4 regions of the Planococcus sp. SSTMD024 genome follow, and region 3 is predicted to be linked to each of the others. Evidence: riboswitches for the same ligand, from Rfam matches in the RefSeq annotation. Region 3 holds a riboswitch; each other region holds the start of a gene.
What was found. A riboswitch is a leader RNA that binds a small molecule or an ion and turns the genes downstream of it on or off. The one in region 3 is predicted to bind thiamine pyrophosphate.
Positions count from the first base shown of each region.

Region 1: another riboswitch for thiamine pyrophosphate. It lies ahead of thiT (energy-coupled thiamine transporter ThiT); the one in region 3 lies ahead of AB9R92_RS04160 (ABC transporter substrate-binding protein).
Region 2: another riboswitch for thiamine pyrophosphate. It lies ahead of tenA (thiaminase II); the one in region 3 lies ahead of AB9R92_RS04160 (ABC transporter substrate-binding protein).
Region 4: another riboswitch for thiamine pyrophosphate. It lies ahead of AB9R92_RS17065 (YkoF family thiamine/hydroxymethylpyrimidine-binding protein); the one in region 3 lies ahead of AB9R92_RS04160 (ABC transporter substrate-binding protein).

Region 1 is NZ_JBGGNS010000005.1:42,472-48,437, forward strand. Features, by position in the region: gene AB9R92_RS00885 (aminopeptidase) at 1-1,042, shown strand, start outside; gene AB9R92_RS00890 (SGNH/GDSL hydrolase family protein) at 1,055-1,993, shown strand; gene AB9R92_RS00895 (hypothetical protein) at 2,054-2,203, opposite strand; gene AB9R92_RS00900 (M20 family metallopeptidase) at 2,268-3,350, opposite strand; TPP riboswitch at 3,490-3,589, shown strand; gene thiT (energy-coupled thiamine transporter ThiT) at 3,690-4,265, shown strand; gene map (type I methionyl aminopeptidase) at 4,425-5,177, shown strand; gene AB9R92_RS00915 (tryptophan-rich sensory protein) at 5,223-5,963, opposite strand.
Region 2 is NZ_JBGGNS010000022.1:839,157-845,122, reverse strand. Features, by position in the region: gene thiE (thiamine phosphate synthase) at 1-358, opposite strand, end outside; gene thiD (bifunctional hydroxymethylpyrimidine kinase/phosphomethylpyrimidine kinase) at 303-1,181, opposite strand; gene thiM (hydroxyethylthiazole kinase) at 1,171-1,932, opposite strand; gene tenA (thiaminase II) at 1,925-2,614, opposite strand; TPP riboswitch at 2,704-2,805, opposite strand; gene AB9R92_RS12875 (AI-2E family transporter) at 3,179-4,261, opposite strand; gene AB9R92_RS12870 (S1C family serine protease) at 4,597-5,709, opposite strand; gene AB9R92_RS12865 (acyltransferase family protein) at 5,893-5,966, opposite strand, start outside.
Region 3 is NZ_JBGGNS010000019.1:62,974-68,939, forward strand. Features, by position in the region: gene AB9R92_RS04140 (alpha/beta fold hydrolase) at 1-430, shown strand, start outside; gene AB9R92_RS04145 (ABC transporter ATP-binding protein) at 524-1,267, opposite strand; gene AB9R92_RS04150 (ABC transporter permease) at 1,260-2,027, opposite strand; gene AB9R92_RS04155 (thiamine-binding protein) at 2,027-2,320, opposite strand; gene AB9R92_RS04160 (ABC transporter substrate-binding protein) at 2,320-3,327, opposite strand; TPP riboswitch at 3,456-3,565, opposite strand; gene AB9R92_RS04165 (putative quinol monooxygenase) at 3,663-3,959, opposite strand; gene AB9R92_RS04170 (MarR family winged helix-turn-helix transcriptional regulator) at 3,990-4,418, opposite strand; gene AB9R92_RS04175 (nitroreductase family protein) at 4,525-5,169, opposite strand; gene AB9R92_RS04180 (GNAT family N-acetyltransferase) at 5,326-5,862, opposite strand; gene AB9R92_RS04185 (hypothetical protein) at 5,955-5,966, opposite strand, start outside.
Region 4 is NZ_JBGGNS010000023.1:541,009-546,974, forward strand. Features, by position in the region: gene AB9R92_RS17040 (AI-2E family transporter) at 1-518, shown strand, start outside; gene AB9R92_RS17045 (sporulation protein) at 550-1,005, shown strand; gene AB9R92_RS17050 (energy-coupling factor transporter transmembrane component T family protein) at 1,093-1,845, opposite strand; gene AB9R92_RS17055 (ABC transporter ATP-binding protein) at 1,826-3,262, opposite strand; gene AB9R92_RS17060 (ECF transporter S component) at 3,249-3,830, opposite strand; gene AB9R92_RS17065 (YkoF family thiamine/hydroxymethylpyrimidine-binding protein) at 3,823-4,428, opposite strand; TPP riboswitch at 4,509-4,614, opposite strand; gene AB9R92_RS17070 (hypothetical protein) at 4,797-5,009, shown strand; gene AB9R92_RS17075 (protein adenylyltransferase SelO) at 5,068-5,966, opposite strand, start outside.

The DNA of each region.
Region 1 (5,966 bases), on a different contig from region 3:
ATCAGTAACGCGGACGCATTACGAATTGGCGCCAGACGCCGCGTTCCATGAATTTCCGGATTGGGTCGTCAAACAGCGCGACGCCATCATCGACCAAAAAGGCGCATTCTTATGGATTGACGCAGAAGACCCGGACTTGCTGACCGGCATTCCGGCAAAACGGCTGAGCGATGCCCAAAAATCCGCTGGAAAGGCATTGGAACGCTATCGCCAGGCTGTCGGATCCGATAAGATCGCTTGGTCGATCGTCGCGATCCCTTCCGAAAAATGGGCACAAAAAGTGTTCCCGGACGAACAGGACCAGATGGCCGCTTTATGGCAAGCGATTTTTCAGACCGTGCGCATCGGAGACGGTGACGCAGTCGCATTGTGGCACGAACACATCGCCAACCTGGAACGGCGGGCGGCCGCATTGAACGAACGGCGCTACCGAAAATTGCATTACCGTGCGCCAGGAACCGATTTGACGATCGGCTTGCCAGATGGCCATATTTGGATGAGCGGCGCTTCCCGCACACCAGACAATGTGCCGTTCATCGCCAATATGCCGACTGAAGAAGTGTATACCGTGCCGGCTAAATTGGAAGTCGAAGGCACCGTGCGCAATACGAAGCCGCTCGTTTACCAAGGCAATATCATCGATGGCTTCACGTTGGACTTTGAAAGCGGCCGTATTACAAAAGCGCAGGCAGAAGTCGGGCAGGAACTGCTGGATGAATTGATTTCAGCCGACGAAGGTGCCGCGTATCTTGGGGAAGTGGCGCTTGTGCCGGTTGAATCGCCGATTTCGGCTTCCGGCACCTTATTCTATAACACCTTATTTGACGAAAACGCATCAAACCATTTGGCTATCGGCGATTCCTACCCAACTTGCCTCGAAGGCGGAAAAGACTTAGAGCGCGGGCAATTAAAAGATTACGGATTGAATACATCGATTGTCCATGAAGATTTCATGATTGGCTCGAGCGAGATGGATATTGACGGCATTACGGAAGACGGCAAAACCGAAGCAATTTTCCGTAAAGGAAATTGGGCATTCTAACGAGGTGAGCATATGAAAAAGACGATGAGTGCGGTGGCGGCAGGGCTTTTGCTAATGGCTGGAAACCCGGTATCTGCAGAGCCGCAAATACCTGCCGCTTATGTGGCGATTGGCGATTCACTGGCGGCAGGCCAGACGCCGAACCGGTCAATCGACAGCGGCTATTCAGATTTGATTGCGCAGGAATTGACACGCAACCAGCCACTGGCGTTCTATTCGAAAGACTTGGCATTTCCTGGATTCACTACAAGCGATGTCCTGGAAAGCATCGAGTCGGATGAAGCAAAAGAGCTGCTGGGCTCGGCGAACGTCATCACGGTGTCTGCCGGCGCGAATGATTTGTTGCGCCTCGTGCAAGCAAATGCCGCTGAAGGCGCTTTGAGTTTTGAAGAGATCCAGGCAGATTACGCATTGAATGCAGCGCGTGAAAATGTCGAAACGATTCTGGCTGAACTGGGAGAGCTTGCGCCGACAGCGGATATCTATGTCATGGGCTATTATTTTGCTTATCCGCACGCCAGGGACAGCCAAAAACAAGGAACGGCGGGGCAGCTGGAACAATTAAACGCCATTCTCAAGCAGGAAGCGGAACAGGCCGGCGCGACATTTGTCGATGTAGCCGACCGTTTCGGTGAGGATGCGGTCGAACTCGTCCCGAATTCCGGTGACGTCCATCCGAATGTGGAGGGCTATCAGGAGATGGCAAACGCTTTCTTTGAGCATTACGGGGAAGGGTTTGAAGTGGAGGATGCAGAGCTTCCGGAACCGGCGCCTGTAACTTTCGAGGAAATCCAGCAAATGCAGGAACAGGAAGAGTCGACAGATGAAGCGGATGAAGCGGAAGAATCGCCTGCTACGGAAGATGCTTCAGGGGATGAGTCTGCCGCCAAGGCATTTCAAGGCGAAAAACTTGATTATCTGGCGATTCGCCAGGCATTGCCACTCATTTAGAAGTTCAAGTCAAATAAAAAAAGCCCGAGAAAATGGATTATTTTCTCGGGCTTTTATCGTTCAGCGGCTTTTTCGTGAGTCGCTGCGGTTGCGTGCATCGTTTTCATTGTTTGCGTTGTTCTTTTTGCGGTTATTCATCACTTTGCGGATGATTGGGTATGCAATCGGCCCATATTTAATCGCAGATCGGACAAGTCTTCCAATAGCCATATTTATCGCTCCATTCATTTTTTCGTATTGAGGTTTAGTAGAGTTTTCCCGTTTTCAGCTCTTATTAAACATCTGTCGGGGCGGTGGCGTGCGCGATCAAAATATCCTTATAGGACTGAACGCTTGAAATAGAGACGTATTCAGCATTGCCGTGCCAGTCGTCTCCACTCGGCCCGAACTCGATGGCGCCTTGCCCGCCGATTTTTTCGGCATAGTAACGGGTGTCGGCAGCACCGTGCTGGCCGAACAGCACCGGCTTTTCCGAAAGCGTCGTTTCGACCGCCTTCATCAAGGTCCGGATGTACGGATGGTCGTCCGTCGTCGTCAAGGCAGGGGTCGAACCGCTCGCTTTATATTCCATGTCGACGTCGAGTTTCTCCGCCAGTTGTTTCATCTGGCGGACGATCTCGTCTTTGTCCTGTCCGGGCATGAAGCGGATATCGTAGGACATTGTGCAGATTTCCGGCACGACATTATAACGGTCGCCTGCGTTGATGATCGGCAGGTTGACAGAAGGCTCCTCGTAGTATTCGGTCGATTCTTTGCGGAACGGCAAATCGTTCATGCCGGCATGGAATTTCATCGCCGATTCGATGGCGTTGATGCCTTCCCATGGGCGCGAGCCGTGTGCCGGTTTGCCTTTGAACGTCAAATCCATTCGTAAGATGCCTTTCGATTGCAAGCCGATCTTCAAATGGGTCGGCTCGCCGCAAATAACGAAATCGCCGTAATGGCCCTGGTCGACGAGCCATTTCGATGTATTGCGCCCGCCGATTTCTTCGTCGGTGACAATATGCAAATGCACTTCGCGCGGCAATTCAGAGGCGTCGAGTTCAACAAATGCCTGCATCATCGCAGCGACTCCCGCTTTCATGTCGGCCGAACCGCGGCCATACAGTTTGTCGCCTTCTTCGATAGGGGAAAATTGTTCTTTATGGCCCGGCACGACGTCGACATGGCCGTTCCAGATGATCTTTTCAGCGCCTTGGCCTTTGGCTGCTGTCAGCATAAGGTAGCCGTCATTATCATGGACTTCCACTTCTTCGCCTTTCGCTTTGAGCCAGGCAGAGCAGAACAGCAGCGCTTCGTTCGCCCCTTCTTTCGTATCGCTTTCGATTTTTATTAAATCCTTCAATAAATCAATCATTGATCCGGCAGTTTTCAAACTGCCTCCACCACCTTCCACAAAGTTTGCTAGTTTCTAACTACCCTAATCCGTTTGGTTGAAACAGCCTTGCATGCGAAGTGCGCGTTGTGTACAATACACATAATAGCGGAATAATTGTATACACCACAAGGGGAGCTTTGGCTGAGAGTGAACGATTAAGTTCTTACCCTTCGAACCTGCAAGTTAATGCTTGCGCAGGGATGTGGATGGAAAACCGGCCCAAGCGGCGCCAGGATCTATCCTGGCGCCGTTTTCTTTATAGTTCTGTGTAAAAACGGCCCTTCTGGTGATGTGCAAATCCAAAAGGAGGCAGTTTGAATGAGAAATAAACGTGTATTGTTAATGGTCGAAATTGCGATTTTTGCAGCTCTCGGCTTTGTATTGGATTTTATCGCCTTTCGCATGCCGCAAGGGGGATCGGTCAGCTTGGTCATGATACCGATTGTGTTGATGGCATTCCGGAGGGGCGTCGCAGCCGGTGTCGTCACGGGGCTGTTGGTGGGCTTGCTGCAGATCGTCACGGGGTTCATCTCGGTTGCGCCGCTATCGTTCGGCTTTGTCGTCATGCAAGTCATCTTGGATTATTTGCTGGCGTATGGCGTTGTCGGGTTCGCGGCGATTGTGCGCGACCGTTACCTGGAGGCCGTACAGGCGAGAAAGACCGGGAAAATCATTGCCATGGTCGCACTTGGCGTCTTGATCGGTTCGTTTCTCCGTTATGTGATTCACGTTATTACGGGCATCCTGTTCTTCGGCATGTTTGCGGAAGGTAACGTCTTCATCTATTCGGCGGTCTATAACGCCACCTATATGATTCCCGTTGCAATCGTTGCGGCAATTGTCTGCTCGTTGCTGTTCATTACAGCGCCGCGGCTGACACAGCCGGATGCATGATCAAAACCGCCTATAGCTAGGCGGTTTTTTAAGTGGATAAAGAAAATAATGAGTGCTTTTTATTGGTTATTTATGGGAATTCTCAAAAGGTATGAGAGGCGAGAGCGGCTTATTCTATGTTATAATGCTCAAATAGAATAGTTTGAAAGAAGGGTCAGTATGATAGCGACTAATGAAAAAGATATTGAAGGTTTGAAAAAAGCCGGACAGATGGTGGCGGAAATCCGCGAAACGATGAAAGCGGCCGTGAAGCCCGGCATCACGACGAAAGAACTCGATGAACTTGGGGGCCGCCTATTCAAGGAATGGGGCGGGGTCTCTGCTCCGAAATCGGAATATGATTTCCCAGGCTATACGTGCATTAGTGTCAACGAAGAAGTAGCGCACGGGATTCCAGGTAAGCGCGTTATCAATGACGGCGATATCGTCAATATTGACGTGTCCGGATCATTTGGGGAGTATTTCGCGGACACCGGCATTTCATTCGTGGTCGGAGAAGGGCACGAAGCGAAAGAAAAGCTTTGCCAAGCGGCGGAATCCGCATTCGAACGCGCCATGATGAAAGTGAAAGCCGGCGCCAAACTGAACCAGATCGGCAAAGCAGTCGAACGCGAAGCGAAAGACCAAGGTTTGTTCGTCATCAAGAACTTGACCGGGCATGGCGTTGGGAAATCGCTTCATGAAGCACCGCAATATATCCTTAATTATTACGATGCATGGGAAACGACGATCTTGAAAGAAGGCATGGTGCTCGCAGTCGAGCCGTTTATTTCCCAAAAGGCCGAGCATATCATCGAATCAGGCGATGGCTGGACCTTTATCACGCCGGACCAATCGCTCGTCGCACAGATCGAACATACCGTACTTGTCACAAAAGGCGAACCGATTTTGCTGACGAAACTCGAAAAATAAAATCATCGAATACAAAAAAACAACCATCAGTCGATGGTTGTTTTTTTATAGCGTCATACCCGTTTTTGCCGGCTTTTTCTTGATCAACAGAATGCCGGTCAGTAAAACGCCGCTCAGGAATAGAGCTGCCGTACTGACCAGCATCTCGTCCATGCCGTGGCGGACGGCGATCGCGACGAATGCCCAGATGAACACCAAAGTCAGTGGAATGTCTGAATGGTGGAAGCGTATGTGAAGCGCCAATGCGGTCGCAACCGTCAGCATGATGACCGTCCACAATTGATCGCTCAGCCCCCAGCCGCTCCAACTGTAGAAAGTCAAAACATAGCTAATATTGGCGATGGTCGCGACACTGATCCAGCCAAGGTTGACGGAGATCGGCAAACGTTCCGTAAAGCCCCGTTCGTCGTTTCCATATTCCAAGTACAAAGCGATCAGTGACAATAGATAGGCAATCATTGAAACAATCGACCAAATAAAGAACTCATAATGCCAGCAAAGCAGCCAAGCGATATTGAAAACAGCGCTCAAGATGAAATACATTGAGACTTTTGCTGAAGGGTGCACTCCTTTTTTCAAGCGCAGCCAAAAGCCGATAATCCAGATAGCCAATAAAATATATATAACGGACCAGATGGAAAATGCATAACCGGCCGGCGTAAAGAGAACCGGCACACGGTCGGAGATTTCACCGGTAGTCTGACCGTTGATCGGCAGTATATTCGCCAAGGCATTCATGGTGACGACGGCGATAAATGCCAAGGTCATCAGCAGTACGCGAATCATATG
Region 2 (5,966 bases), on a different contig from region 3:
CGTTCGCTTCCTTGACCGAATGCACCGAAACACCGAGCGCCATCGATGCGCCGATCCGCTTCCTCACTGCCCCGCAATCCATATCGTCCTGCCCGATATGGATGCCGTCCGCTTCGATTGCGCAAGCCAAGTCGACATCGTCATTGACGAACATCGGCACAGCGTATTCACGGCATAAGCTCTTGCACTTGGCGGCGAACTCCACGAGCGCGTCATCCGTCAACGCCCCGCGCCCTTTTTCGCGCAGCTGGAAATGGGTGATGCCCCCTTGAAGCGCTTCTTCAAGCAGCGCGAGCGGCTCTTTAGTACCGGCGTTTGTCGTACCCATTAGAAAATAAATCGCTGGATTCCCGAACAAGATGAACAACCTCCTTTACTGATGATTCCTTATAGGCTGCATGGTGCGTCGGGCCGTGGCCATGGCCGATGTGAAGCGGATACGCTAGAGCTGCCTGGATGAATTCTTTTGCGGTGAATAAGGCTTCTTCTACCGATTTGCCTTTGCCGAGTTCGGCTGTCAGCGCCGCTGAAAAAGTGCAGCCCGTCCCGTGCGTCTGTTGGGTCTGGAGACGTTCTGAGCGCAGCAAGATCACCGTGCCTTGACGATCCAAATAAAAGTCTTCCGCAACGTCAGGGTCACTGCTGTGGCCACCTTTGATGATGACGGCTTTAGCACCGATCGATAAAATCGCTTCCGCTGCCTGTCTGCGTGAGGCATCGTCTGTGATGTCCATGCCGCTTAACACTTCTGCTTCCGGGATATTCGGCGTGATGATGGCAGCGAGCGGCACAAGCATCGTTTTGATTGCTTCGACCGCTTCCTGCTGCAATAAAGAAGCGCCGCCTTTGGCGATCATGACGGGATCGATGACGAGGTTTTCCCAGCCGTGGCGCTGGATGCCTTGTGCCGTTTCTTCGATGATGCCGGCGTCAAACAGCATGCCGGTCTTGAGCGCGCGGATGTCGAAGTCCGTCCCGATGGCATCGAGCTGTTCTTTGACCGCTTTTCGGTCCATCGGGTAAATGCCGTGAACGCCCAATGTGTTTTGGGCGGTCACCGCCGTTACCGCCGAGCAGCCGAATGCGCCGAGTTCCTGGAAGGTTTTCAAATCTGCTTGTATGCCCGCTCCTCCGCCCGAATCGGATCCCGCGATTGTCAGTACTTGCGCTTTAGCGTCCATAAAGTGCCGCCTCCTGTCGTTTCGATAGTTCGTCCAAAAAGGCCATTTGGAATGTTCCCGGGTTCAAGGCGACTTTCGACGCGCGGCTTCCTGCATTCGCATACATCTGCAAGCCATACGCAAGCGCATCAAGCGGGGCAGATTCTTCGTCGGTCAAGAATGCGGCAAGCACCGCACTGAGCAAACAACCCATTCCAGTGACCGACGCCATCATCGGGTCTCCGCCTGTAATGTGCTCGGTGCGTTCACCGTCCGTCACCAAATCACGGCTCCCCGTCACCGCGACCAGCGTTTGATGTTCATCGGCCACTTGTTTGGCGATTGTTTCCAAATCCACTTGGCCTTCCCCGGCATCGACGCCGCGCGCTTGCCAGTCCGCTCCCGCAATGGCCGCGAGTTCACCGGCATTGCAGCGGAGCAGTGTGATGTCGAGTTCCGCAAGCAATCGCTTCACTGCCTGCAACCGGTAGCTCGTCGCGCCGGCACCGACCGGATCGAGCACGACCGGGATGCCTTTTTCCATCGCCGCGCGTCCTGCGATGAGCATGCTTTCAAATGAGCGTTCCGTAATCGTTCCGATATTGAGCGATAGGGCATCGGCGTGTCCCGTGAGTTCGGCCACTTCCTGCTGTTCGTCGCCCATGACCGGCGAGACGCCGAGTGCGAGTAGGCCGTTTGCCTGAAAGTTCGAGACGACGTGATTGGTGATGCAATGAATCAATGGTTTTTTTGCGCGCAATTCCCTAATCATGGCGAACACTCTCCTTTTGAGCCGGCAGCTCCCAAGTTTCCATTGTCCACGCCTGCTGCCAGAACTGCCATTCATAATAACTGCTTCTTCTGAAGCGCGTTTTCAATTCCTTACGCCGCTCTTCCGGCAATCCTTCTGCCAATCGGTCCATCCGTTCGATTTGTTCATTCACCAGTTCCCCGAACCATTCGGAGCCGTATGTGCCGATCCATTTCTGGAAAATCGGTTCCTCGGGCGTTGCGGTCTTCAAGCGTTCGCCGATTTCGTAGTAAAGCCAGTAACACGGAAGCAAGGCTGCGAGCACGTCGGCCAGATCGCCTTCTGCCGAACGGTACATATGCGAGACATATGCATAAGCGTGCGGCGAGGGTTCGAATAGTCTCCAATCTTCCTCGGTCACCCCGAGCAATTCCATAAACGATTCATGAAGCGCGAGTTCCGCGGCGCAGGTCTGTTCCGCGTGATGCGCAAATGACTGTGTGGTCTTAAGGTCTTTGGCTTTGGCCGCACCGATCGCCTGTACTTTTGCAAAATGCGTCAGGTAATACGCGTCTTGCATAACATAGAATTTGAAAACGTCGAGCGGCAAATCGCCTTTCGCGATGCCTTTGACGAACGGGTGTTCAAAACTGGCGTCCCATAAATCTGCACATTCCAACCGGACTTCTTTACAAAATGTCATGTCGCTCTCTCCTTTTTTGGGCAAAATAAAACACCGCTTCCCAGGTGAGGAAGCGGCGATAAAGGTCAGCTGTAGAAATTGGAAAAAGGCTCACAATTCGCCCACTTCCCTACGCTGGTATGATCCAGATCAGGTTCAAAGGGTCCGGACTCTTGTCCGTCTCAGCCAACATGGCTCCCCTAGTGGAATAGCGATATTTTTTTATTGTCGGCAATAGAATACCATAGCTGGCCTGCGAATTCAAAACTTTTCGAAATTAAGGGTTTGGTTGGAATCAAGATTGCGGGAGATTGATCGTCTGGTCGGTGTCGGGTTAATCATATTATTGGCGGCTAGCCGAAGCCTCCCTTGGGGTTGAGTTTTTGCAATGGGCCACTGAATTGGCGAAAGGCAGTTGAACCGATTCATTTGCGACGCATCAGCTTCCGCATTCCCTTGCAATTTCGAGGGAAGAAGTGAGTGACTTTGTTGCTTCATTCGCATGGATTCGCCCGCTTAGCTGCAGTGGTGGGTGGGAGTAAGATTTCGGTCGGCTTGTTTCCCGCTGCATTTTTTTCTACCCTTTCACCGCATCGACGGATAACGCAAACGGAGCAGGCGGTAGAGGTTTTGAACGACGGCTTTGCCTAAAGCGTACGTCGGAATCACCAGGATCATTCCGACGAGCCCTGCCAGGTTGCCTCCGATGTATAGGAGGAAAATGATGGTTACGGGATGGACCGATAATTTTTTACCCATGACATTCGGTGAAATGAAATTGCTTTCAATCTGCTGGATGATTACGATGGCGATCAATACCCACAACGCGAGAATCGGGTCCTGGAAGAAGGCCACGATGATCGCCGGAATCGCTCCGAGGACAGGGCCTAAAAAAGGGATGACGTTCGTGAATGTCGCAACGAGCGCCAAAATGATGGCATAGTCTACCCCGAGTATTAGATAGGCGATATAACAAAACACCCCAACAAACAAACTGACAATCGCCTGGCCCTGGATATAAGCACTGAGGTTTTCATCCATGTCGTGAAGGATTTTGGCCCCTTCTTCCCTCGAATCTTGCGGCAAAAGCTTCAGGAAGCTAACCGGCAATTTTTCGCCGTCCTTCAGTAAAAAGAACAGCACAAAAGGAACGACGATAAGGGAAGTCAATGCACTGATCAGCACGCCCGTGAAACTGAGGATGTTTGAACCTAGGCCCGTCAGCATTTCCCGGAAGTTGTCGGCGATGACAGCAGGGTTTAAATCAGGCAAAAAATCCTGTTCTTGGATGTAACTCCACCATTGACTCGACAAGGCGGCATTTGCCTGATTCTGGACTCCCCGGACGATAGCTGGAAAGTTCTCCACTAGTGACTGGATTTGGCGGAAAATGAGCGGGCCGACCCATAGCGAAAAGCCGATGAGCAGACCGATGAACGCCGCGAAAATCATCAGGATCGCGACGACCCGCGGCATCTTTCTTGATAATAGCTTGACGAGAGGCCTGAAGATATAAAACAAGATGCCCCCGATGATGATGATCGGCATCAAGGTGGAAAATGCCACACCGATCGGGTAGAAAACAAACGGCACCCGGGCGGCCAGATTGATGATGGCGAAAATCACAAGAATGTACATTAGAAAGCGAAACGATTTTGTCTTGGGCATTTCGATTCTCCTTTCCTCTGATTCCATTTCTTTGACTGGTCCGGCGGCGGCCTTGTCATCTACAGTCGGCCATCAGCTGAAAGTCGCTTCCTTGTTCAATGCTCAGTTACACTATTTTTAAAATTTGTTTCGCGGAAAATGGCAAGCCGGCTTATCTGTTTCAATTACTATAATATTAATTACACTTCAACACATCAAACACCTTTAAACTTGTGGGCGCTTGGAACTCTTTATCATTTTTACCCAATAAAAAAACAGCCTGGCCGATTAGCCAAGCTGTCTGTTCATTCATTTCCAAGGTTTCTTATAATATGATGCCATCAAATGAAAGCACTTTAAATTTCCTCCACACGCTCGATCTGATAATCCCCGTACTCATCAATCACGATGGTGTAGCGGCGGCGATGGTCGATCGTCCCGGTCTCGCCGTTTGCTTCGTGGTAATTGAACACAGCGCCTGCCTCCACATATGCGGCATCTCCTTCAATCTCGACGGAAGTTACTTCCGGCACGACTGAATCGAATACGCGGCCCGCTGCTGAATACTCCTGCACAACACTGTCGACTGCTTCAACTGCCTGGCTTCCCGGTACCAAGTAAGAAGAATAATAATTCAGTTTCTCGTCATTCATCGAATACGGCAACAAGTCATAATAAGCCTCGATGAAACTCGACAACAGCGCCTCGTCAAAATACGCATCCTTCACGGACGGTTCGACCAATTGCGAATCGGGAAACGGTTCCGGGTTATTCGCCCAGCTGTCCAATAATTCCTTTTTCAAATAAAGCGGAATCGCATAGCCGATTTCGGGATTGTCCTCGAGCATGACCGAATTGATGCCGAGCACTTTTCCGGTGCTTGCATCGAGTAATGGCCCGCCGCTTGAGCCTTGCTTGATCGGGGCATTCATTTCGTACAAATCCGTATAGACAAAGACTTCCGAGAAATCGACGCCGGTATCGGTAATTTCCCCTTCGGTCGCAGTGTTCGCCGCGTTTTCAGGACTCCCGATGGTGATGACCGGTGTCCCGATATCCACCGCTTCCATCTCCTGCTCAAGCGGCTCTTTTCCTGCGAGGTCCTCGACACGCACAAGCGCCAGATCTTCATCGAGCGATATGCCGATCACTTTGCCCGCAAACTCCTGCCCGTCGCTATTGACGAGCGCGATAAACGTCGCATCGCGCACGACATGGGCGTTCGTCAAGATATCGCCTCGGTCGTTGTATAAAAAGCCGGAGCCTTGCTCGAAATCGGTATAGATCGTGTAGACATGCGTCTTGGCATTCGCGATCATCACCGCTTTTTCCTGAGCCGCCGTATCGACCGGCGAATCCGCCTGCCCGGTTTCAGTTGCGGGCGGTGCTTCCGTATCTGTCCCTCCGCAAGCCGCGAGAATCATCGCTGACAGGAAAACCATCAGCCAGTGCATCATCCGTTTGTCCATAATCTCAACCCGCTTCCGTTAATGTGAGTTCATTATAGCAAGCCATAATTGAAAAAGGAACGGGAAAGGACATTGAATGGGTGGGAATGTAATTTCCGTTGCACGCCCGGCATTGAACGGCGGGAATCAGAAAAGCTGCCTTGGCACTCTGCTTTCGCAGCGGCCAAGGCAGCTTTTACCCCGTTATTTTTCTTGAGCTTCCAATGCTTCCAGCAACGGCTTTTCGAAAACCGGCGCAAACGTTCTGGAAAACGTCG
Region 3 (5,966 bases):
CGGATTTTTATTGAAACTGCAATCACGCGCTGTGCAGCGGAACATTCACAATACATCGCATCTCGAAAAGCAGGCCCGTGAACATTACCGCCTGCCTCCTGAAAAGATCCCTGAATTCATCTCCAATTATCAACTGCTAACGCGCGAGACATATGAAGCCATATTTAAGGAAATCATTCGGTTCCGCCTCGACGCATCGTACAGTTCTTTTCGCAAGCCCGTCCTGTTTGCAGCTGGAGAGCACGAGTCGCGCGCGGTAATCGCTTCGGTTAACATGGCTCCTGTTGTTATGCCGAATGCTGTCGGCATGTTAATCACAAATGCTCGACATGATTGGCCCGTTCAGCAAGCTACGAAATTCAATCGCCTGTTGAGAAAATGGCTGACGGGAAACCTGGATGAACAGAAGGACTTGCTCTTCCCTGATTAAGTACAGAGGAATACTGGCGAAATAACAATAATCGTTGAAGCGGAAGAGGGACCATAAAAGGCCATCGAGGTTTCTCGACAGCCTGCATCGCTACTATTTTGTTACACCTTCCTGCAATACTTTATAAATCCGTCTCTTGTAGTCTAAAAATTCTTCTGTCAACGTGATGTCTTGTGCTCTCGGCCTCTCGAAACCCACTGTAAACTCAGCAACAACATGCGCAGGTTTTTCCGACAACACGAGGATGCGGTCTGCGAGAAACAGCGCTTCTTCTATATTATGGGTGACGAAGAGAATCGCGCGTTTATTGTGCTGCCAAATGTCAAGCAGCCATTTCTGCATTTCCGAACGGGTGAATTCGTCGAGAGCTGAAAACGGTTCGTCCAGCAAGATGAGCGGCTGCGGGCTCAACAGGCTGCGGATAAAGGCGGCGCGTTGTTTCATGCCGCCCGACAATTGGTGCGGATAGGATTGCTCGTATCCTGCGAGCCCTGCTTTCTCCATCATTTGCACTCCCGCTTGCTGATCTTTGTGTCCTGCCAGTTCAGCTCCCAACAAAACATTGTCCAGCACGGTGCGCCACGGGAGCAATGACGGGCTTTGCGGCATATAGCTGACAGAGCCTTTTTGGCCGTTGATGTTCTCGCCTCCCAACAGGATCGCTCCCGCATCCGGTTCGTAAAGCCCGCCGATCAAATGAAACAACGTGCTTTTGCCGCTGCCGGAAGGGCCGAGCACGGCGACAAATTCATCTTCTGCTATCTTCAATGAAAGCTCCTTTAGCACGTCGGTCCCGTCAAAGCTTTTCGATAAGTGCTCAATCGCCAATTCAGCCATTCGGATTCCCTCCCCCACTCGTTTTCCAGCGGATGACCCGCTTTTCGAGTAACACGATCGCCGCAAAAAACAGCATACTTAAACACATGATCAACAGGATCGCGACAAATACTTGCGTCGTCCGGAACGACGACGAGGCGAGCGTCATATAGACGCCGATGCCTTCCTGCGCACCAAGCCACTCCGATATGACGGCGCCCATGACGCTATAGGTCGCCGCGATTTTCAAGCCTGAGAAAATCGACGGCATCGCATGCGGCCATTCAAGCTTCCAAAAAATCTGGCGCCTATTGGCTCCTGCCATTTTCATATAGTGCAGCAATTCGCCGCTCGTTTGCCTGAATCCATCGAGCGCCGCGATGGTGATCGGGAAAAAGCATACGAGAATGATGATAATGAGTTTTGGCAGCCAGCCAAAGCCGAACCAAATGACCAACAGCGGCGCCAACACGATGATCGGAATGTTTTGCGATAATATCAGCAAAGGGTAAAAAGTCTCCCGCAGTTTCGGCACGAGATGAAGGAGCATCGCGACGCCGAGCCCGATCGCCGATCCGATGAAAAAGCCGAGAACCGATAAACGGATCGTCGCAATCAGATGCCCGCTGTAGTTTGGCCAACTATTTACCGCTTCCAGCCCGATTTGATAAGGGGTCGGCAATAGCCAGTCCGGCACTTCAAACAGCGGCACCAGCATTTGCCAGATAATCAATAAAAGGATGAGGACCAGAACCGGTCTCCATCCTTTTCGCACAAACATCACGGCCGGTATTTCTCCGTCAATTTATCCATCGACGCGCCGCTCGGCTGATACAGCACTTTGATTTGGGAGATAACGTTCGAACTGCCGCCTTCGATCATCGCCTCGTTCATTTCTTCGACGATTGAAAACAACTGCTCCAGATCCCCTTCCATCGTCGTCTCCAGTGGATTGACTTGGTATGGGACACCTGACTTCTCGATGACGGCGATTGCTTTGTCCACATATGGAATGACGTCTTCTCCGTTTTTCGTTTTCGGGATGATTTGAATACTTAGTAATGCATTGGCCATTAGTTTTCCTCCTCCGGTAAAAATTCATTGGTATATGCCTGCTCGACGTCCAGTTCTTCATCCAGCAAGCCATTGTCGAACATCCAGTCAGCGTAATCCGCCCACACTTGCTCTTGTTGTTCGCCGAATTTCACGGCATCGTCCTGATATTTCGGCGATAGCCATTCCTGGCTCGCTTTCACCAGTTCCGGGTCCAAATCCGGTACCGACTCGATCAGGATGTCCGCTGCTTGTTCCGGCTCATTGATGGCGAATTCGTAGCCTTGCGATACCGCTTTGGTGAATGCCCGAACCGTTTCCGGATCTTCTGCGATCATGTTTTCATTGGTCATCAGGATCGGGGTGTAATAGTCCAGTTGGTCCGAGTAGTCCGTCAAATACTGCATGTTCAATTCATCGCCGCGCAGCTCGGCTTCAATGCCTGTCCAGCCATAGTAAATCCACGCAAAATCGATGTCGCGCTCGACGGCCGTGAAGAAATCGCTATTGCCGATATTGACGATGTCGACATTTTCCACATCGGCCCCGTCTTGCTCCATGATGGACCCAAGCACCGCTTTTTCGACCGGAGCTCCCCAGCCGCCGTAGGTTTTCCCTTCGTAATCGCCAGGCGACTCGATGGCTTTGGCTTTCGGTGATGCGAATCCGGAGGTGTTGTGCTGGATAATCGCCGCGATCGAGACGATCGGGATGCCCTGCACTCTCGCTTCCGTCAAGCTTTCCTGTGCCCCGATGCCGAATTCCGCCTGGTTGGAGGCGACCAATTGATTGGCACCTGCTTCTCCCGGCAAGATGATTTCGACATCGAGCCCTTGCTCTTCAAAATAGCCCTTTTTCTGTGCCACATACAAGCCGGTGTGGTTGGTGTTCGGCGTCCAATCCAAGACCATCGTCACTTCTTGTAATTCCTGTTGCTCATTCGCCACATCGCTCCCCGGATTTTCCGCTTCTTCTGTGCATGCCGCCATCAGCAATACCGGTGCGATGGCAATCGTCCATTTTTTCATCTTGTTTCCCCCTCTGAATTAACTCATAAAAAATGATTACAGGAGCTGAATCAGGGGACATATCCAATTGGGGATACCAAAAAGCGCCCAAGGTTATGGAAACCTTGGGCGCATATCATCGCAGAATAGACCGATTTGAATATGTTCCCTCCGCTGGTATTAGCCAGTTCAGGTTCCAAGGGTCAATATCTCACGGATATTCTCTCAATCGGCAACACCGATTCCCCCACATGTGTTTTATGAAATTAGCATTTGTCTTTCAATGTCTATCTTGTCACAGTTGACAGATTAGTTCAAGCATTGTCTGAAATCTCGTTTGTATAAACAAGATTTCCTTACAGTTGGACAGCTTCACCGCTATAGACTTTGAGTTCCATCGGCGCGCTCATGAACCCGGCCGCTTTTTTGGAGAATGCCGTGAAATGCTCACTCGAGTTATGGGCTTCGATCGCCTGTGCATCTTTCCATACTTCAACCATCATGAAATGGCCTTCCTGCTCGACCGATTTCACCAAATCGTATTGAATATTGCCTGGTTCTTTACGCGATGCTTCAATCAGAATTTTGCTTTCGTTTAAAAAGGCTTGCTCTTGGTCCGGTTTCACTTGCAAATGCGCGTGGATAATCAACATTTCATTTCGCCATCCTTTTATTTATATTTATTAATATTCAATGATATTGTCTTGCATGCGCTGGAGCATGTCGCTAAGCGCATCCACTTCCTCAGACGTGAAATCGTGGAGCAATTGTTTGACGAAGCCCGTATTTTCATTCCGGTATTCGACAATGCGCTCGCGGCCTTCCTCGGTCAGGCTGACAAAGATTACGCGGTTATCCTCTGGATTTCTGCGCTTCGTAACCATGCCGCTCGCTTCCAGCTGCTTTAAATGGCGCGTAATCGCGGCGCCGTCGATATTGACTAACTTTTGAAGCGTCGACTGGTTGATTTCGTCCACTTTATACAGTTGGGACAATAATTCATAGCGCGACGCACTGATACCCGTGCAGCGCTCGAACTTCGGGCTGATTTGATTGGTCAGGCCCTTAAACTGGTGCAGCACTTGTTCCTGCTTTGAAAATGAACACGGCATTGAAAGACCTCCTAAATGATCGATGAAGTCAATTGATAGCTGTGCCCACTATTCATTGACCAGTCAAATATAATACATACATCCCGAATACTCAAGGTCGGCTGGCTTAGCTCCAGGTCGTGGTCGTCTCGACCGGCAAGCGGTACGACTGGAAGCCTTCGCTCGCGGCTTTGCCAATCGTGAGAAGCATGACTGGCACATAACGCTCTTTGTCCAGGCCGAACGTTTCAGCGATTTTTTCCTTGTCGTAGCCGCCGATCGGGTTGGTGTCGTAGCCGAATGCACGGGCAACGAGCATCAATTGCATGGATACAAGCCCTGAGTCCAATAGCACGATGTCTTTCATCTGCTCATTGGACATGCCTTCATACAAAGGTTTGAAGTAGCCGACTTGGAATTCTTTCACTTCTTCTGGCATATAACCGAGTTCTACGGCTTTTCCGTAAATCTCTTCTGCGTACTCGATGTTTTTGAGGTCGCCGAATACGGCGATGACAGCTGACGCACTCATTACTTTTTCCAAGTTGAAAGATGCCAGCGGCGCAAGCTTTTCTTTTCCTTCTGCGCTGTCGATAACAACAAAACGCCAAGGCTGCATATTGATGGAAGAAGGTGCTTTGGATGCCTGTTCCAGAATTTCGGTCATTTCCTCACGGCTGATTTTCACGGTTGGGTCGTATTGCTTGATGGAACGGCGCCCATTGACGATTTCATTGAAATCATTGGTTTTTTTGTTTTGTAATGTGTTCATCTTGATTGCTCCTTTTTCTATCCTAATGGTTTGGAGAGATATTAATTGACCCCTCATTAATTGATGCCTCACACAATATAAACCCGTTACAGGAAAAATGCAACCAGAAAGTTTCACAGCGGTTCGGAACAAAAAAAGAAAGGCTTCTGCAGCCTTTCATGCTTTTGCCTTTTGATAATCGCTTCGAATAATTGCCATGATGATTTCGTCTGAAAACGCCCCGTTGTAATGGAGCGCTTCCCGCAAGACCCCTTCTCTTTTGAAGCCGTTCTTTTCATAAGCGCGTATGCCCCGCTCATTATGGCTGAACACTTCCAATTGCAGGCGGTTGAGTTTCAACTCATCAAATACAAATTTCAGCACGAGCGCCATCGCTTCTGTTCCATATCCTTTGCCTGTCAATTGCATCGCATTCATGGTGATCCTGAACCCCGCACTCTGGTTGTCTAGATCAATATCCAACACTGACAGCTCACCGATCAATTGATCCATTGCGTTCAAGCAAATCGTGAAATCGTAGCGCGCTTCATCCTTCTGTATCTGTTCAATATGTTTTTGGATTTGCTCAAGCGAAAACCTGGCTTTTGTTCCGGTCATGTAGCGGATTTCTTCGTCTTTGGTATGATTCAAGAAAAGCGGTGCATCTTCTGCCACTACTGGCCTCAAGTATATCCGTTCAGTGATTAGTTTCATGGTTGCCCCCAATTTAATACACTTAATATCTCATACTTACTATAATAAGTTTTCACGGAAATTCAGAGCGTAATTGAACGATTTAACACTAATTACATTGGTTT
Region 4 (5,966 bases), on a different contig from region 3:
GTGATACAAGAGAAGTTTTAAAGGACGCAGACAAGCAACTGGGGGCTTATATCCAAGGCCAGCTCATTGTCGCTTTCTGCATTGGCGTAATGGTCTATATCGGCTTTCTGATCATCGGCATGGATTATGCGCTTTTGCTCGGCGCGCTGGCGATGGTGACCAGTATCGTTCCTTATATTGGCCCAGCAATCGCGATTACGCCCGCTGCGATCATTGCACTCGTTACCTCGCCGTTCATGCTCGTGAAGCTCGCGATTGTGTGGACCGTCGTCCAGCTGGTGGAAGGCAATTTGATTTCCCCGCAAGTGATGGGCAAGACGATGTACATCCATCCGGTAACGATCATTTTTGTCTTGTTGACGGCTGGTTCCTTATTTGGCGTCGTTGGGGTCATACTGGGCATCCCGATGTATGCGCTGCTGCGGGTCATCGTCAGCCATCTGTACAAGCTGTTCAAACGGCGTTATAACCGGTATGAGACAGATTTGGACAAACAATACGATTACACCGAGCTTTAGGGCTGCAGTTTACGGGCAAGGAAAAAGTGGTATGGAGAATTATCAAATTTTGGGGGTAGAGATTTTTATGAAATTCAAAGACTTTTTATCTTCGATCGGCATCGGTTCGGTCAAAGTGGACACGGTAGTGGAAAGGCCGCATCTTGAAGAAGGCGAAACCTTGAACGGCACGGTTTACTTGGACGGGGGAGGCGGCGATCAGGAAATCGATTATATTGAACTGCAAGTGATTCGCTTAGTGGAAGATTACCGGGAAGACAGCGATTTCGATTTCTATGAAACGCCAGTTGCCAAGCAAAGCTTGGAATTTGCCGGATCGGTAAAATCGAAGAACACCGTCATGCAGCAATTTGAAATAGTCCCGGATGAGCGATGGGTGCTGGAGAACGTGAATGCCAAGTTGATTTTACGGACCATTGTCCACGTGAAAAACGGCTTCGATGTACAGGATGAGGACGAAATCACATACGGCAAGATTGACAGCTGATAACTTCCACCACTAAATTTAAATAATTTTATTATGTTAACTAAAACGACACCCCTGCAGTGAACGATCCAACTGCGGGGGTGTCGTTTAGTTATGTCCAAAAACAGCGCTGCAACTTATGGCCAGCACAAATAGAAACATGCCAAGCAATGCATAATCCTTGTGCCCAAGCTTAATTTCCCTGTAATGAGACCTTGCTGCGCCGGTAAATGCCCGCGCTTCCATCGCGAAGGCGGCGCGCTCGGCTTTTCTGACAGCACCGGCAAGCAGGGGGATGAGCAGGCGGCGCAAGGCTGTTATTCGTTTGAATGGCGTAGGTTTCGCTCCCGGACCCCTGAGGCGGTGAGCTTGCCGCAACTGCTCAAATTCCGTTTTTATAACTGGAAGGAATTGATAGCTGATCAGCACACTGAAAGCAAGTTTTGGAGACAGTTTTCCCTGTTGCATCAAGCTTTGGATAAAACGGACCGGATCAGTCGTGAAGGCAAACAATAACGAAATGCTTGAAAACGCCAGGACGCGTAACGACAATGACCAGGCATGCTCCCATTTTTGAGCGGTTATTTCGATCATGCCGATTGTCCATAACACAGGGCCATCGCCAGACACGCCGAACACCAAGGTAGTCCAGAAATAACCGAATGCGCCGATTACAAAAGGCAGCATAACGAGTAACCAAAGTTTCCAATTGGTTTGGCTAAACAGCAATTGCATCAATACGATGCCTAAAAAAAACATCAATGGTGTCCAAGGGTTGAAAAAAAACGCGAGCGCCAGCATACATGCTGTGACAGCAAGAAATTTCAAGCTGGGGTTCATTTCATGTAAAAGACGTCGCATAGCATTTCTCCTTTTCCGGCCAATATAGGCGGTGCTCTGCCAGCAGGGCAGGGCTTGAAAAAAGCTCTTGTGGTTCAAGCGGATCGGATAATCTGCCGTCTCGCATCAGGCAGATCGTATCCGCTATGCTCATGGCAAAATTCATATCGTGCGTCACCACGACCAATGCACAGCCGTCTTGGGCCCGGCAAGTGATTTGGTGATGGAGCTCCCTCAATGCCTTGAGGTCTTGCCCTGCTGTCGGCTCATCTAGCAGCAGGACTTGGCGGCGGTCGGCTAGCATCGCGCCGATAGCCACACGGCGCTTTTGGCCATGGCTCACGGAAAAAGGATGGGCATGAGCAATAGGTTCCAAAGAAAGCGCCTCGAGCAGATTTTTCACATCGTGAGAAGAGGAATTTCCGGAATACGACAATTCCTCTTCTACAGTCTTCGACAGAAACAGCTGCTCGGGCGATTGTGGGACAAATCCGGCAAACTCTCCCGAAATCGTCCCGCTATCGCGTTTCATGATGCCGCATAAAGCTTTCAGCAAAGTTGATTTCCCGCTTCCGTTCGGACCTGCAATGACCATCACTTCACCCGCATAAAGCTGCAAGCCGGCACCGCGCAGCAAAGATTTTGAAGCTTGTATAATGGATACATCCTTTGCCTCAAACAAGACTTTTGGCTGTTTGGCCGTCTCGCGTTTCGGCAGGAAAGGCGCATTCCATTTGGTGTAAGCTTGGTCTTTCAGGATGGCGCCGTTTTCTGAAAGGCTAATCTCCCGGTCGAAAAATTCATCCCACAGTTCCAGCTTATGTTCCACGGCGACGACCGCAAGACCGCGCTCCTGTTGCAATTGATCCAGCCAAGCGACAAACTCTTTCGCCGTCAGCGGATCGAGATGGGCGAGCGGTTCATCGAGCAACAAGCAGTCGGGCTCCATAATCAAGGCACAAGCTGTAGCGATGCGTTGTTTCATCCCGCCTGAGAAAGTTTGAATGACGCCATCGCGCATATTGTCCAGCCCCGTCATGCGCAAAATCCGGTCGATGCGTTTTGGCATCTCTTCCCGGGGCACTTGAAGATTTTCCAAAGTGAACGCCAGTTCTTCTTCGACCGTCGGCATGCAAAATTGGCTGTCGGGATCTTGAAAAACCGTTGCGACTTTCCGGTTAGCTTCACCAGGTTCATATTCTTGTGATGCACGGCCGAAGATCCGGACATTTCCAGAAACTTCTCCGTCGCAATTATGCGGATACAACCGGTTCAGCACATAGAGTAGCGTGGACTTCCCGCATCCGCTTGGCCCTGTAATGACCACGCGTTCTTGTGGATGGATCGCCAGCGTAATAGAATGCAAAGTTGGCTGTGCCGACTCGGGGAAGCGGAAGCTGACGTCGTCCAATTGATAAATCGGATTAGGCACGGACATCGCCTTTTTCCGCCTTCGTGATGGCATAGCCCCGGAGTGACCCGGTTGCAAGTAGCGCATCAGCGATGTACTTGCCGCCAATGCCGGCAATGATCGCCCCGCTCGCTACGCGCAGCGTGAACATCAAGGCAACAAAAGAAGGATCCAAGGCAGCATAGCCCGATAGGAAATAGCCGTAAACGAAACTGAAAACTCCTGCGCCTGCACCAGCAAGCATCAAGATACCGATATGGAAATGCCGATAGCGTGTCAGTGCAAACGCTGCTTCTGCCCCAAGCCCTTGGATGATGCCTGAGAGGATAAGCCTTGGGCCGATCGCATTGCCAAGCATCACTTCGATGGCAGCGGCCAAGGTTTCTGGCAAAAAAGCGGCACCGGGTTTCCTGATGATGTACATCGAAATGATGGACACAATAAACCAAATGCCGAACATCCACTCATAGGCGAGCGGCCCGATGACGCCTGCCCATAAGTTGCCGATGTGCAAAAATAGCAGGTAGACAATGCCGAACACGACGCCAAATAATGACATGAGGACAATTTCTTTCAGTTTCCATTCTCTAAGCACGATCTTCACCGCCTGTTTTGTGTGATGGACTGTTGATGCTCATGGATATAGTCATCACGAGGTGGGGGTATCGATCGGAACGCGCGCTGGAAAAGCTCGTTTCGTAAAAAGAAAAGACCTCATGAATATCTCCGTGGATGCCGCTAGCATAATGCATGGAATCGTTCCATACGCCGAACTCTTTCGCACGTTCCACTTCGCGGTAGATGACATCCATATAGCCGGGGTTGTTCATTGGGTAAAGCGCGAATTGGGAGGAAACATATTGCTTGCTGCCGTCTTCGTTTGCCTGTTTATCGGGTGCGTCCAAATACGCATCTCCCGCAGTATCTCCTGGGCATCCAGCTGAAAAGGTGCCGGACAGGGCGATATGTTCCTGTGTCTTCGCCGCATGAAGAGTGAGCGCCTTTGCGACATTGAAGACATGCTGTTGTTTGCCGCGGATGACGGTGGAGACATCATCGGTTTGCATCCAGACATTGGATGTATCGGTGTCCTTTAACGCGCCTTTGATAATGTTGATGAAATTGCCGCTCATCGGATGCAAGGAAAAGCGAAATCCGACAATCGGGCTGGTGCCGCATGAATATGGTTCCATATGGAATCCCTCCTAAAAATATGCACAAAAAAGCCGCATCCGTGAAGATGCAGCCACTATTCCATATTTCGTAGTCATGTCGGAAAGTCACCGCACTTCCTCACGCAGGTCCTAACCTGATCGAGTCATAAGGGATCGGAGCGAAAGCTCTCATCTCAGCAAAAATATGCACCCCCAGTGCAGAAAAACGGTATGCGGTTTTAAGTGTCGGGTTTTCCCGATGGCTAAAGTGTAGATCAAATGCTTTCCCAAGTAAAGGGATTCCATTATTTTTAGCAGGAATGAGAAAATGATGGCTAAGGTGAATACTCCCTAAAAAATCGGGTAAACCTAAAGCAGACAAGCATTTGAGGAGGAATCCAATAATTATGGCATCAACCAAAAAATTCCGCGTCGTTTACCATTTCGGCGCAGGCGTCGAAGCGGTCAGCACCGTCGAAGCCGATACCCCGAAACAAGCGGTCAGCGGTTTGGATGCGGATGATTTCCGCGAATTTATCGGCGATAACGATACGTATTACCAATTCAAGATGGACGAAGTCAAAATGGTCAGCGTCACTGAAGTCACTGACGGACAGTGATTGTACCGACCAGCGCAATAGAGAAAATCCCCTGCCGATGAAAAGGCTGGGGATTTTTTTATGTTCCGCAATAGGTCTGGTACGGAGGCGTTGAAGGCGGCGGAGCGGCCGTATAGGGCTGCTGCTCTTCGGAATGGGCATATGGATTGCGAAGGATATCCAGAAGCTTTTCCATCACTTCGTAATCACCTTGCGTTGCGGCTTCCAGTGCCGCTTCGACGCGGTGATTGCGCGGGATGACAGCCGGATTTCGGTTTTTCATCAATTCCTGGATTTCTTGTGCTGAGCGGCCTTCTTTTCGCTGGCGGGCTTTATAGCGGTTGTTCCAGGATTTAAAAGCAGGGTCGTTTGCCAGTTGAGGCTCTTCAACTGCTTCGAAGGTCAAGGAACGGAACGTGTTGGTATAATCCGCTTGCTTTTCCTGCATCACTTCCAGCAATGCCTCGATCAATTGTTCATCTTCTGGCATTTCGGTAAACAAGCCGAGTTTTTCGCGCATGCCTGCCAAATACAGCTGCTTTTGCAAACTGACGTATTCCTCAAGTGCTGCCTGTAGAGAAGAAAGAGCTTCTTCTTCAGGACGATCATCCAAGAGGGGGAACAAGGATTCTGCAAAACGCGCTAAATTCCACCCTCCGATAAGTGGTTGATTCCGATAGGCATAACGGCCGCCGGCATCGATCGAGCTGAAAACCGCGGATTCAACGTAGCGGTCCAGGAAAGCACACGGGCCATAATCGATCGTTTCACCGCTGATCGTCATATTGTCGGTGTTCATGACGCCGTGGACAAAACCGGCAAGCTGCCATTTTGCGATGAGTGAAGCTTGCCGCTGCGCTGTACGGCGGAATAATTCGATATAGCGGTCAGGCCCGGTGATATCCGGGAAATGCCGTTTGATCGTGTAATCCGCCAACGCCTTCAAATCTTCAGTCGAACGGTATTTCGCTGCAAATT